One region of the Lysinibacillus sp. G4S2 genome, then DNA from elsewhere that is predicted to be linked to it. Evidence: a T-box and tRNA genes for the amino acid it is inferred to sense, from the RefSeq annotation. Region 1 holds a T-box; the other regions hold tRNA genes.
What was found. The T-box of region 1 lies ahead of ileS (isoleucine--tRNA ligase). A T-box ahead of a tRNA ligase gene usually reads a tRNA of that ligase, here a tRNA-Ile.
Positions count from the first base shown of each region.

Region 1 (4,434 bases):
TCAAGAGCTAATGCATTTGCAGGTGCAGCTTCTATTGGTGCTACTTCAAATGCAGAGACGATTGATAGTTGTGCAAAGTCAATGTTTGCATCGTTCAATAATGCTGCCACATCTTCTTTTGCATAAACTGTCACTTTCGCTTCAAGTGATTTACCGATTGTTTTTGCATTACGAGCTTCCTCTAATGCTTTTAAAAGATCATCACGAACATCAATGATTTTCAGCCATTTTGTACGTAGACTTTCAAAGTTTTCATGTTCGTCTACCTCTGGGAAGTCTGTTAATTGTACAGATACCTCTTCTACAACACCTTGAGCATGTAAATAAGACCACATCTCATCAGTTGTATGAGGGATAATTGGTGACATCACTTTTACTAATGTCATTAATGTATCATAAATAACTGTTTGCATTGCACGGCGGTCTTTGTTGTCATTACCTTCGATGTACACAACATCTTTTGCAATATCTAAATAGAATGAAGATAATTCTACTGCAACAAAGTTATTCACTGCATGGTAAACAGCTGCGAAATCATAGCGATCGTATGCAGCACGTACAGTTTTTAAAACATCTTGTAGACGCATATAAACGTATTGATCCATTTCACGAAGGTCCGCATATGCTACTCGATCTTTCGCTGCATCGAAATCAGCTACATTGCCGTGTAAGAAACGGAATGTGTTACGGATTTTACGATAAACCTCAGATACTTGCTTCAACATATCCATTGAGATACGAACATCGGCTGTATAATCCACTGACGCAACCCATAAACGAAGAATATCTGCTCCGTATTGATCCATAACCTTTTTCGGGATAATGACATTCCCTAAAGATTTACTCATCTTACGCCCTTCACCATCTAGAACGAAACCATGTGTTAATAGTCCCTTATATGGTGCATAGCCATTAATAGCTACTGAAGTAATTAATGATGAGTTAAACCATCCACGATGTTGGTCTGAGCCCTCTAAATATAAATCAGCTGGATATTTCATACCACGTTCTACTAATACACCTTGGTGTGAAGAACCTGAGTCGAACCAAACGTCCATAATATCGTTTTCTTTTGTAAATTCGCCATTCGGGCTACCAGAGTGTGTGAAGCCTTCAGGTAATAATTCTTTTGCTGTTTTTTGGAACCAAATATTTGACCCATGCTGACGGAATAAAGCTGAGATATGGGCAATTGTTTCTGGTGTAATAATTGGCTCACCATTTTCAGCATAGAAAATCGGAATTGGAACGCCCCATGCGCGCTGACGTGAAATGACCCAGTCTCCACGGTCACGAATCATATTATAAAGACGAGTTTCACCCCAAGCAGGTGTAAACGCTGTTGATTTTACAGCCCCTAGTAACTCATCACGGAATGCATCAACCGACGCAAACCATTGTGGTGTTGCACGGTAAATAACTGGTTTTTTCGTACGCCAGTCATGTGGATATGAGTGTGTAAAGAAGTTAAGCTTTTCTAATGCGCCTACTTCTTTTAATTTTTCTGTGATCATTTTGTTTGCATCATTGTAGAATACACCTTCAAAACCAGGTGCTTCATCTGTGTAGCAGCCACTATTATCAACAGGGCTAAGAATTGGTAGACCATATTGTTTACTAATATGATAGTCATCTTCCCCGTGTCCTGGTGCTGTATGAACACAGCCAGTACCCGCTTCAGCAGTTACGTGCTCTCCAACCATTACAAGAGATTCACGGTCATAGAATGGATGCTGTGCAGCAACTCGATCTAGTGCCTCACCTTTTACTTCCTGAACAATCTCATATGCATCCCACTCAAGTTCGTTAGCAACAGTTTCTAATAATTCTTTGGCAATGATGAATTTGTTATCTGCAACCGCCACAACAACATAGATAAATTCAGGGTTTACAGAAATCCCCAAGTTCGCTGGAAGTGTCCAAGGTGTTGTTGTCCAAATAATAAATTTAGCATCTGCTGGGACAACGCCTTTAGCATCTTTAATCGCAAAGCTTACGTAAATAGAAGCCGATTTAACATCTTGATATTCAATCTCTGCTTCTGCCAGTGCAGACTCAGATGATGGAGACCAGTAAACTGGTTTTAAGCCTTTATAAATATAGCCTTTTTCAGCCATCTTACCGAATACTTCAATTTGACGTGCTTCAAATTCAGGCTTTAATGTAATATATGGATTTTCCCAATCACCACGAACACCTAAACGACGGAATTGTATACGTTGGTTGTCGATTTGCTCGTAAGCATACTCTTCACATAATTTACGGAATTCAGCAACAGACATTTCTTTGCGCTTTACACCTTTGTTCGTAAGAGCCTGCTCAATTGGTAAACCATGTGTATCCCAACCTGGAATATAGTTTACATGGTAGCCAGTCATAGAGCGATGACGTGTAATCATGTCTTTCAATACTTTATTCAAAGCATGACCGATATGGATATCACCATTCGCATATGGAGGTCCATCGTGTAACACATATTCAGGGCGTCCTGCATTGCGCTCCATCTGTAATTTGTTAATGTCCATTTCATCCCATTTTTCTTGCATCTTCGGTTCATTTGCCGGTAAGTTTCCACGCATTGGGAAATCTGTTTTTGGCATTAATAAAGTATCTTTGTACTCAACCATTTTTTCAATTCCTCCTTTAAATTTACAAACAAAGAACAAATACACTTAAGCGCTCATTCACATACGACAGTATTAGGTTTATCACCATAACGAGGTTGATTTCCGTTCCGACTGGGCGCTTTCCAGGGAACGTTCGTTGGTCACTTCGTTTGCGCACCAGGGTCTCATCTGTGACGCTGATTTCCAAGGAGTCGCGTGAAATGCCATCCCTAAGTTCTAGTTATTGGCAAAATCAACACATTCCAACACCGGAGATATAAGTTCAAATATAGGATTTATCCATATCAACGAGAAATGAAAGCCTCCCACCATTTGAACATAAAAAAAAGCCTCTCAATCCCTCAAAGGGACGAGAAGCTTATACTCGCGGTACCACCCTAATTGTAGCACAAAATTGTACTACCACTTAAAGCACGTTAACGTCGTGCATCACGAAATAACTTACTTCATTCAGTTATTTAGCTCAGAAGTGATGTTCATTGTTATTTGCATGTTTGGGCTCACACTATCCCCAAATCGCTTAACTACGCCTAACAAATACTGTCTTCGTCTCTGCCTGTATGCATATCTGTTCAAAATAATTACTATTACATTAGTATATGAAAATCAAACAATCACGTCAAGCTTCACTTATTAAGTTACAATGCTGATAATAGCAATTAAACTTGATCGGCTTCTTGTGCTTCTTCAACAGATGTTTGAATTTCAGTCAGATCAATATCATATTGTAGCAAGTGGTCCCAATCGTCTGCATTTAGTAAATCCAGCTGTGCCTCTACAAGCATTTTAAAACGATTACGGAATACTTTTGATTGCTTTTTCAGCTCATCGATTTCAATTGTCACTTTACGAGCCTTCGTTAAAGCCTCATTGATAATACGATCAGCATTTTTTTCTGCTTCCTTTACAATGAGTTTAGCTTCTTTTTGAGAGTTTCTTCTTACTTCATCAGCTGCCTCTTGAGCGACTACAATTGATTTTTGTAATGTTTCCTCTAAAGAGTTAAAATGTCTCGCTTGTTCTAAGGACATTTCTAGTTGTCTATCTACTTCCTTTTTTTCACGGAGCAAAATCTCATAATCTTTAATAATTTGATCTAAAAATTCATTTACTTCATCTTCAGCATAACCTCTGAAGGATTTGGTAAACTCCTTATTATGTATATCAATAGGTGATAATGGCATACGATCCTTCTCTCCTTTACATGTACATTCGTATTTCCTATTATACAATTGTTCAAACAACTTAGCAGTAAAAATTAATGAAATTTACTTGATTTTTAGCTTTTTTGGGTCAATCGACCGACTTGCAAACGAATTTTATCTTTTTTTGTACGGCCTTCAGTCATCATAATTTTTACTCGACCACTTCCACGTACAGATAAAATATCTCCTTCTTGTAACTCAAAAGCAACTGTATCCCGCTCGGTCCAATTAACACGTACCTTTTTACTTGTAATTAAGGCTTGTGCCTTTTGACGTGAAATTTTTAAAACCGTTGAGATAATAACATCTAAACGCATAGAAGAAACAGTATGAGATTCTTCTAGCCATTCTTCCTCAATTTGGAGCAGAGGCTCCATCTCTTTAATCGATTCTACATGTACCTTTACTTTGCCGATGCCTGTTAAATGTAAGCGTACATATTCTGCTACCTCATTCTCTACTACGAATTGTACTTGATGTTCATTTACACGAATATCACCGAATTTGCCACGATTCAGTCCTAATGATAATAACGCTCCTAGAACATCTGGATGTCGTAGTTGTACAAATTTCACAGGATATTGAATCGTAAATACTGTGAG
Region 1 covers NZ_JAUCFJ010000002.1:1,172,291-1,176,724, reverse strand. Annotated here, with positions in the region: gene ileS (isoleucine--tRNA ligase) at 1-2,627, opposite strand, end outside; T-box leader at 2,970-3,189, opposite strand; gene QUF91_RS05960 (DivIVA domain-containing protein) at 3,287-3,811, opposite strand; gene QUF91_RS05955 (YlmH family RNA-binding protein) at 3,907-4,434, opposite strand, start outside.

Region 2 (4,434 bases), 920 kb from region 1:
ATCAAGGTCAATGTGAAAACTCAAGGTTTGGGGATGACTATGTAGAACGTAAAATTAAAGGAGTAATCTATATGCTTATAGTGTTAGGAATATTAATTATTACAGCTTGTATTATTTTTTTTGAGCTGCCCAGTTTAAAAAAAGAAGATGCTAAAACAATTTGGACATTTTCCCTTTTGCTAACTATCGGTGTCGCCTTAAATATTGGTATAAGTTTAAAAGTAATACACTTTAGTCCGCTGGATGTAATTATGTATATTTTCCATCCAATTAGTGACTTTTTAAAAGCAACGCTATTAAAAAAATAATTTTTTTAAAAGAGGGTCATATTTATGGAAAAGCAATTGATAAGTTCGCGGCAATTCACAATAATTGTAATTCTTTTTACCGTAGGGACAAGTATTTTAATTATCCCTGCAAGCATTGCAAGTGAAGTAAAACAGGATGCTTGGATTGTAGCAATTATAGGTACGTTATTGAGTATGCTTATACTAAAACTGTTTATGACTTTAGTAAAAAAAATGCCTACTCTAACCTTTGTTGAGATTACGGAGAAAATATTGGGGAGTTTTTTAGGGAAAATTTTTACCATTGGATTTGTCATTTTAACATTGTTATCATCTGGTGAGCTACTATATTTTATCGGAAATTTTCTTCAGACAGAGGTAATGCCAGAGACGCCGCCCGTTGTATTTTCAATATTATTTAACCTTATTATACTTTTTGCAGCTTATTTAGGAATAGAAGTTTTTGCGCGTACATTAGAAATACTATTCCCCGTTTTTCTGTTAATATTTATTATTTTTGTGTTATTTATAAGCCCTGAAATAGAGATTAAAAATGTACAACCAATTTTAGAAGTTTCAGCAAAGCCTCTTATGTATAGCATTTTACATTTTATGGGTCTGTTCTCTTTTCCATTAGTCGTTATATTAATGGTTTTTCCATCTGCTATCAATGACTATAAATCCGGTGAGAAAGGATTTTATATTGGCACACTTGTGGGAGGATTAATTTTAACAATTGTTATAGCATTATCAATCTTAGTATTGGGGGTAACGAATACATCTCTTAGAACCTTTCCTAGTTACACTCTAGCGCAAAGAATTTCGATTGGTAATTTCCTGCAACGTATTGAAGTTATTATGGCTTTTATTTGGATGGTCACGATATTTGTCAGAGCCTCCATGTATTTTTACGCAACCGTAAAGGGGTTAGGACAAATACTTAAAATTAATGATCACAGACGGTTAATCCTTCCACTTGGGATGATTACAGTTGCACTTTCTCAAATTGTACATCCAAATATTATGCACTCTACTAAATATAATAAAGAAACTTGGCCCTTATATATTTCATTATTTGCCCTTTTTCTTCCTTTACTATTACTTATTATCGCGAAATTAAGAAATATTAAGGGTCCTGAAAATGATACATTAAATAATAAAGACTCCGGTACAACCTAGATCGCACATCCATTATTAATCCTATTAATAAATTGGGTGTGCAGTTTTGCATTTTAACTTCTTTCAGCAAATGTCTTTTGTAGCGAAAGCAAAGCGTTAGCTACAAGTATTATTTTTAGCGAAAGCAAGCGTCATAAGATTATTTTATATGCTTTAGTCATCTACAAGCATAAGAAAAAGCATGTTACACGAATGTGCAACATGCTTGATGACCCCTACGGGATTCGAACCCGTGTTACCGCCGTGAAAGGGCGGTGTCTTAACCACTTGACCAAGGGGCCGTGGCTCCGAAGGCAGGACTCGAACCTGCGACAACCTGATTAACAGTCAGGTGCTACTACCAACTGAGCTACTTCGGAATAATGGTGGGCCTAAATGGACTCGAACCATCGACCTCACGCTTATCAGGCGTGCGCTCTAACCAGCTGAGCTATAGGCCCATTATTTTTGGAGCGGGTGATGAGAATCGAACTCACGACATCAGCTTGGAAGGCTGAGGTTTTACCATTAAACTACACCCGCATATGGTGGGTCAGGACGGAATCGAACCGCCGACACTTAGAGCTTCAATCTAATGCTCTACCAACTGAGCTACTGACCCGAAAATGGAGGAGGTAGAGGGATTCGAACCCCCGCGCGGTGTTACCCGCCTGTCGGTTTTCAAGACCGATCCCTTCAGCCAGACTTGGGTATACCTCCAAAATATTTAAAAATGGTGGAGCCTAGCGGGATCGAACCGCTGACCTCCTGCGTGCAAGGCAGGCGCTCTCCCAGCTGAGCTAAGGCCCCAAAATTTAAGAAAAACTGGTCGGAATGACAGGATTCGAACCTACGACCCCTTGGTCCCAAACCAAGTGCTCTACCAAGCTGAGCTACATTCCGTTACTGTTAGATTTATGGCGCGCCCGACAGGAGTCGAACCCATAACCTTCTGATCCGTAGTCAGACGCTCTATCCAATTGAGCTACGGGCGCATAATTTTTATAAAAACTTGATGAGCCATGAAGGACTCGAACCTTCGACCCTCTGATTAAAAGTCAGATGCTCTACCAACTGAGCTAATGGCTCATATTAAGAAATGAATGGCTGGGGTACTAGGATTCGAACCTAGGCATGACGGAATCAAAATCCGTTGCCTTACCGCTTGGCTATACCCCAATTGTTAAAATGGGGCGACTGATGGGAATCGAACCCACGAATGCCGGAACCACAATCCGGTGCGTTAACCACTTCGCCACAATCGCCACTATATGTAATCACAGCAGTTCTTGATAACGAGTACCTCGAAACCTGGCAGGGGCAGTAGGAATCGAACCCACACCAAAGGTTTTGGAGACCTCTATTCTACCGTTGAACTATGCCCCTAAAAATGGTGGAGGGGGACGGATTCGAACCGCCGAACCCTAAGGAGCGGATTTACAGTCCGCCGCGTTTAGCCACTTCGCTACCCCTCCAAGGGATGGTGCCGGCGATAGGAGTCGAACCCACGACCTACTGATTACAAGTCAGTTGCTCTACCAACTGAGCTACACCGGCAAAAAAAAAAAAATGGCGGTCCCGACCGGGATCGAACCGGCGATCTCCTGCGTGACAGGCAGGCATGTTAACCGCTACACCACGGGACCATAATGGTGGAGGATGACGGGCTCGAACCGCCGACCCCCTGCTTGTAAGGCAGGTGCTCTCCCAGCTGAGCTAATCCTCCTGGGTATAATGCCTAGCGACGTCCTACTCTCACAGGGGGAAGCCCCCAACTACCATCGGCGCTAAAGAGCTTAACTTCCGTGTTCGGTATGGGAACGGGTGTGACCTCTTTGCCATCATCACTAGACATATGAAAGAAATTATTCTTTCAAAACTGGATAAACGTGCATTGAATGTTTCAAACATTGTGGTTAAGTCCTCGATCGATTAGTATTCGTCAGCTCCATGTGTCACCACACTTCCACCTCGAACCTATCTACCTCATCGTCTTTGAGGGATCTTACTTACTTGCGTAATGGGAAATCTCATCTTGAGGGGGGCTTCATGCTTAGATGCTTTCAGCACTTATCCCGTCCACACATAGCTACCCAGCGATGCCTTTGGCAAGACAACTGGTACACCAGCGGTGTGTCCATCCCGGTCCTCTCGTACTAAGGACAGCTCCTCTCAAATTTCCTACGCCCACGACGGATAGGGACCGAACTGTCTCACGACGTTCTGAACCCAGCTCGCGTACCGCTTTAATGGGCGAACAGCCCAACCCTTGGGACCGACTACAGCCCCAGGATGCGATGAGCCGACATCGAGGTGCCAAACCTCCCCGTCGATGTGGACTCTTGGGGGAGATAAGCCTGTTATCCCCGGGGTAGCTTTTATCCGTTGAGCGATGGCCCTTCCATGCGGAACCACCGGATCACTAAGCCCGTCTTTCGACCCTGCTCGACTTGTAGGTCTCGCAGTCAAGCTCCCTTGTGCCTTTACACTCTACGAATGATTTCCAACCATTCTGAGGGAACCTTTGGGCGCCTCCGTTACCTTTTAGGAGGCGACCGCCCCAGTCAAACTGTCCGCCTGACACTGTCTCCTACCCCGCTAAGGGGCATGGGTTAGAATTTCAATACAACCAGGGTAGTATCCCACCGACGCCTCCTTCGAAGCTGGCGCTCCGAGATCTCTGGCTCCTACCTATCCTGTACAAGTTGTACCAAAATTCAATATCAGGCTACAGTAAAGCTCCACGGGGTCTTTCCGTCCTGTCGCGGGTAACCTGCATCTTCACAGGTACTATAATTTCACCGAGTCTCTCGTTGAGACAGTGCCCAGATCGTTACGCCTTTCGTGCGGGTCGGAACTTACCCGACAAGGAATTTCGCTACCTTAGGACCGTTATAGTTACGGCCGCCGTTTACTGGGGCTTCAATTCGCAGCTTCGCTTGCGCTAACCACTCCTCTTAACCTTCCAGCACCGGGCAGGCGTCAGCCC
Region 2 covers NZ_JAUCFJ010000002.1:252,463-256,896, reverse strand. Annotated here, with positions in the region: gene QUF91_RS01600 (hypothetical protein) at 72-308, shown strand; gene QUF91_RS01595 (GerAB/ArcD/ProY family transporter) at 333-1,466, shown strand; tRNA gene QUF91_RS01590 (tRNA-Glu) at 1,676-1,747, opposite strand; tRNA gene QUF91_RS01585 (tRNA-Asn) at 1,749-1,825, opposite strand; tRNA gene QUF91_RS01580 (tRNA-Ile) at 1,830-1,906, opposite strand; tRNA gene QUF91_RS01575 (tRNA-Gly) at 1,915-1,988, opposite strand; tRNA gene QUF91_RS01570 (tRNA-Phe) at 1,992-2,067, opposite strand; tRNA gene QUF91_RS01565 (tRNA-Ser) at 2,073-2,165, opposite strand; tRNA gene QUF91_RS01560 (tRNA-Ala) at 2,180-2,255, opposite strand; tRNA gene QUF91_RS01555 (tRNA-Pro) at 2,272-2,348, opposite strand; tRNA gene QUF91_RS01550 (tRNA-Arg) at 2,364-2,440, opposite strand; tRNA gene QUF91_RS01545 (tRNA-Lys) at 2,462-2,534, opposite strand; tRNA gene QUF91_RS01540 (tRNA-Gln) at 2,550-2,624, opposite strand; tRNA gene QUF91_RS01535 (tRNA-His) at 2,635-2,710, opposite strand; tRNA gene QUF91_RS01530 (tRNA-Trp) at 2,758-2,831, opposite strand; tRNA gene QUF91_RS01525 (tRNA-Tyr) at 2,837-2,920, opposite strand; tRNA gene QUF91_RS01520 (tRNA-Thr) at 2,927-3,002, opposite strand; tRNA gene QUF91_RS01515 (tRNA-Asp) at 3,016-3,091, opposite strand; tRNA gene QUF91_RS01510 (tRNA-Val) at 3,096-3,171, opposite strand; rRNA gene rrf (5S ribosomal RNA) at 3,182-3,297, opposite strand; rRNA gene QUF91_RS01500 (23S ribosomal RNA) at 3,358-4,434, opposite strand, start outside.
Region 2: it encodes a tRNA-Ile, which carries the amino acid that the T-box ahead of ileS (isoleucine--tRNA ligase) is inferred to sense. The anticodon was not compared.

Region 3 (4,434 bases), 3.1 Mb from region 1:
CAGGGTTAGTCGGGACCTAAGCCGAGGCCGATAGGCGTAGGCGATGGACAACAGGTTGATATTCCTGTACCACCTCCTCACCGTTTGAGAAATGGGGGGACGCAGTAGGATAGGGTAAGCGCGCCGTTGGTTGTGCGCGTCCAAGCAGTAAGGCGTGTGTGTAGGCAAATCCGCACACTGTAACGTTGAGCTGTGATGGCGAGTCCGTATGGACGAAGTTCCTGATTTCACACTGCCAAGAAAAGCCTCTATCGAGGTGAGAGGTGCCCGTACCGCAAACCGACACAGGTAGTCGAGGAGAGAATCCTAAGGTGTGCGAGAGAACTCTCGTTAAGGAACTCGGCAAAATGACCCCGTAACTTCGGGAGAAGGGGTGCTCTTGAGCGTGCAAGCGCATGAGAGCCGCAGTGAATAGGCCCAGGCGACTGTTTAGCAAAAACACAGGTCTCTGCAAAACCGTAAGGTGACGTATAGGGGCTGACGCCTGCCCGGTGCTGGAAGGTTAAGAGGAGTGGTTAGCGCAAGCGAAGCTGCGAATTGAAGCCCCAGTAAACGGCGGCCGTAACTATAACGGTCCTAAGGTAGCGAAATTCCTTGTCGGGTAAGTTCCGACCCGCACGAAAGGCGTAACGATCTGGGCACTGTCTCAACGAGAGACTCGGTGAAATTATAGTACCTGTGAAGATGCAGGTTACCCGCGACAGGACGGAAAGACCCCGTGGAGCTTTACTGTAGCCTGATATTGAATTTTGGTACAACTTGTACAGGATAGGTAGGAGCCAGAGATCTCGGAGCGCCAGCTTCGAAGGAGGCGTCGGTGGGATACTACCCTGGTTGTATTGAAATTCTAACCCATGCCCCTTAGCGGGGTAGGAGACAGTGTCAGGCGGACAGTTTGACTGGGGCGGTCGCCTCCTAAAAGGTAACGGAGGCGCCCAAAGGTTCCCTCAGAATGGTTGGAAATCATTCGTAGAGTGTAAAGGCACAAGGGAGCTTGACTGCGAGACCTACAAGTCGAGCAGGGTCGAAAGACGGGCTTAGTGATCCGGTGGTTCCGCATGGAAGGGCCATCGCTCAACGGATAAAAGCTACCCCGGGGATAACAGGCTTATCTCCCCCAAGAGTCCACATCGACGGGGAGGTTTGGCACCTCGATGTCGGCTCATCGCATCCTGGGGCTGTAGTCGGTCCCAAGGGTTGGGCTGTTCGCCCATTAAAGCGGTACGCGAGCTGGGTTCAGAACGTCGTGAGACAGTTCGGTCCCTATCCGTCGTGGGCGTAGGAAATTTGAGAGGAGCTGTCCTTAGTACGAGAGGACCGGGATGGACACACCGCTGGTGTACCAGTTGTCTTGCCAAAGGCATCGCTGGGTAGCTATGTGTGGACGGGATAAGTGCTGAAAGCATCTAAGCATGAAGCCCCCCTCAAGATGAGATTTCCCATTACGCAAGTAAGTAAGATCCCTCAAAGACGATGAGGTAGATAGGTTCGAGGTGGAAGTGTGGTGACACATGGAGCTGACGAATACTAATCGATCGAGGACTTAACCACAATGTTTGAAACATTCAATGCACCGTTTATCCAGTTTTGAAAGAACAAGAAAGTTTTAAAAAAAGCTTGCGATTATAACGAAAATATGTTATAATAAATCTTGTCTTTAAAATAGTCTAGTGATGATGGCAAAGAGGTCACACCCGTTCCCATACCGAACACGGAAGTTAAGCTCTTTAGCGCCGATGGTAGTTGGGGGCTTCCCCCTGTGAGAGTAGGACGTCGCTAGGCATTATACCCAGGAGGATTAGCTCAGCTGGGAGAGCACCTGCCTTACAAGCAGGGGGTCGGCGGTTCGAGCCCGTCATCCTCCACCATTTGCCGGTTTAGCTCAGCAGGTAGAGCAACTGACTTGTAATCAGTAGGTCGTGGGTTCGATTCCTATAGCCGGCACCATAGTTTTGAGCCATTAGCTCAGTTGGTAGAGCATCTGACTTTTAATCAGAGGGTCGAAGGTTCGAGTCCTTCATGGCTCACCATTTAAATTGCCAACAAAATATGCGGGTGTGGCGGAATTGGCAGACGCACTAGACTTAGGATCTAGCGCCGCAAGGCGTGGGGGTTCGACTCCCTTCACCCGCACCATTTTTTCAGAATTTCATAATTGCCAGGATAAATAAATCTTATGCACATGCGGAAGTAGTTCAGTGGTAGAACACCACCTTGCCAAGGTGGGGGTCGCGAGTTCGAACCTCGTCTTCCGCTCCAAATGTGCCGGGGTGGCGGAACTGGCAGACGCACAGGACTTAAAATCCTGCGGTAGGTGACTACCGTGCCGGTTCGATTCCGGCCCTCGGCACCATTTTTTTAATAATTAGCGCCCGTAGCTCAATTGGATAGAGCGTCTGACTACGGATCAGAAGGTTATGGGTTCGACTCCTGTCGGGCGCGCCATATAAATATTTGTTTATCGGAATGTAGCTCAGCTTGGTAGAGCACTTGGTTTGGGACCAAGGGGTCGTAGGTTCGAATCCTGTCATTCCGACCATTCTTTGGGGCCTTAGCTCAGCTGGGAGAGCGCCTGCCTTGCACGCAGGAGGTCAGCGGTTCGATCCCGCTAGGCTCCACCAAAAAGATAACCAGTATAAAGATCCTGGCGGCGTAGCTCAGCTGGCTAGAGCGTACGGTTCATACCCGTAAGGTCGGGGGTTCGATCCCCTCTGCCGCCATCTTAAAGGACCTTTAGCTCAGTTGGTTAGAGCAGACGGCTCATAACCGTCCGGTCGCAGGTTCGAGTCCTGCAAGGTCCACCATTTATATATTGTCACGGAGGTATACCCAAGTCTGGCTGAAGGGATCGGTCTTGAAAACCGACAGGCGGGTAACACCGCGCGGGGGTTCGAATCCCTCTACCTCCTCCAGTTTTATTTCTATAAATGGTGTTTAAAGACTTGAAAAGAATATTGTTAACGCGGGGTGGAGCAGTGGTAGCTCGTCGGGCTCATAACCCGAAGGTCGTTGGTTCAAATCCGGCCCCCGCAACCAAATGGTCCCGTGGTGTAGCGGTTAACATGCCTGCCTGTCACGCAGGAGATCGCCGGTTCGATCCCGGTCGGGACCGCCATTTTTTTAAAAAGAAATACATGAGAAGCAAAAGAGTAAAGAAAGCTTAGCATGATAATATGGGTCAGTAGCTCAGTTGGTAGAGCATTAGATTGAAGCTCTAAGTGTCGGCGGTTCGATTCCGTCCTGACCCACCATATTTGCGGGTGTAGTTTAATGGTAAAACCTCAGCCTTCCAAGCTGATGTCGTGAGTTCGATTCTCATCACCCGCTCCAAGGGCCTATAGCTCAGCTGGTTAGAGCGCACGCCTGATAAGCGTGAGGTCGATGGTTCGAGTCCATTTAGGCCCACCATTATTCCGAAGTAGCTCAGTTGGTAGTAGCACCTGACTGTTAATCAGGTTGTCGCAGGTTCGAGTCCTGCCTTCGGAGCCATTTTTTATTTGGGGAAGTACTCAAGAGGCTGAAGAGGCGCCCCTGCTAAGGGTGTAGGTCGGGTAACCGGCGCGAGGGTTCAAATCCCTCCTTCTCCGCCATTGGCCCGTTGGTCAAGTGGTTAAGACACCGCCCTTTCACGGCGGTAACACGGGTTCGAATCCCGTACGGGTCATACTAAAAAAGACAGTAGATGTAACTTACATCTACTGTCTTTTTTGTGTAGAAAGATAACTTTTTAGAAATAGAGAAATATAAAAATAGCAACTGGTACTATGTATCTTTGAAAAAACGTCCATCAACTAAAACGAAAAGAGTCTGGGATATAACTAGCTGATATTAAAGGAAAGGTGATGTTTTAAAACAATGTTGAAATTATATAACTTTTAAGGGAAGCCATTTTGACTTCCCTTAATGCGCTTTTAAAGAAGATTATACATCAATCATTTTTTATTATCATTTAACGTATATATGTTTTTTCAGCCATTGTCTGAAATACTGCAACTGTTCCTCAGAATGGAAATAGTGTTCTCCATTACTTGCAAATTACAGTTAAAACGTTTATTAAATTCAGATACAACGTCAAACTCACATAAGTTATCTTCTGAACCATAGAGAATTGAAGTTGGATTATTCCAAGCAACAATAGGATGTTCTTTCACATAACAGTAGTAGTCCCAATAGAGAGTTTGTCCAATAGGTGTAGAAATTTCTTTCTCTATTTTTAGTCTACTCTCACTTACGTTAAACCATGTCATCATATTATTTATGATACGTTCCATATTTACCACAGGAGAGAGAAACAAACACTGCTTCAACGGCTCATGGCTATATTCTAATAGGCTAAAATATACTCCCATGCTACAAGCAAAAATGCTTATATTATTTGATAACGATTTTGCATAGATCATAATTGTATTAAGGTCTTGAACACAGTTTTGAACT
Region 3 covers NZ_JAUCFJ010000002.1:4,279,197-4,283,630, reverse strand. Annotated here, with positions in the region: rRNA gene QUF91_RS21830 (23S ribosomal RNA) at 1-1,551, shown strand, start outside; rRNA gene rrf (5S ribosomal RNA) at 1,667-1,782, shown strand; tRNA gene QUF91_RS21820 (tRNA-Val) at 1,793-1,868, shown strand; tRNA gene QUF91_RS21815 (tRNA-Thr) at 1,872-1,947, shown strand; tRNA gene QUF91_RS21810 (tRNA-Lys) at 1,955-2,030, shown strand; tRNA gene QUF91_RS21805 (tRNA-Leu) at 2,052-2,136, shown strand; tRNA gene QUF91_RS21800 (tRNA-Gly) at 2,185-2,259, shown strand; tRNA gene QUF91_RS21795 (tRNA-Leu) at 2,265-2,353, shown strand; tRNA gene QUF91_RS21790 (tRNA-Arg) at 2,369-2,445, shown strand; tRNA gene QUF91_RS21785 (tRNA-Pro) at 2,463-2,539, shown strand; tRNA gene QUF91_RS21780 (tRNA-Ala) at 2,546-2,621, shown strand; tRNA gene QUF91_RS21775 (tRNA-Met) at 2,647-2,720, shown strand; tRNA gene QUF91_RS21770 (tRNA-Ile) at 2,728-2,804, shown strand; tRNA gene QUF91_RS21765 (tRNA-Ser) at 2,820-2,912, shown strand; tRNA gene QUF91_RS21760 (tRNA-Met) at 2,962-3,036, shown strand; tRNA gene QUF91_RS21755 (tRNA-Asp) at 3,040-3,115, shown strand; tRNA gene QUF91_RS21750 (tRNA-Phe) at 3,176-3,251, shown strand; tRNA gene QUF91_RS21745 (tRNA-Gly) at 3,257-3,330, shown strand; tRNA gene QUF91_RS21740 (tRNA-Ile) at 3,332-3,408, shown strand; tRNA gene QUF91_RS21735 (tRNA-Asn) at 3,413-3,489, shown strand; tRNA gene QUF91_RS21730 (tRNA-Ser) at 3,500-3,590, shown strand; tRNA gene QUF91_RS21725 (tRNA-Glu) at 3,593-3,664, shown strand; partial or broken gene QUF91_RS21720 (alpha/beta hydrolase) at 3,946-4,434, opposite strand, start outside.
Region 3: it encodes a tRNA-Ile, which carries the amino acid that the T-box ahead of ileS (isoleucine--tRNA ligase) is inferred to sense. The anticodon was not compared.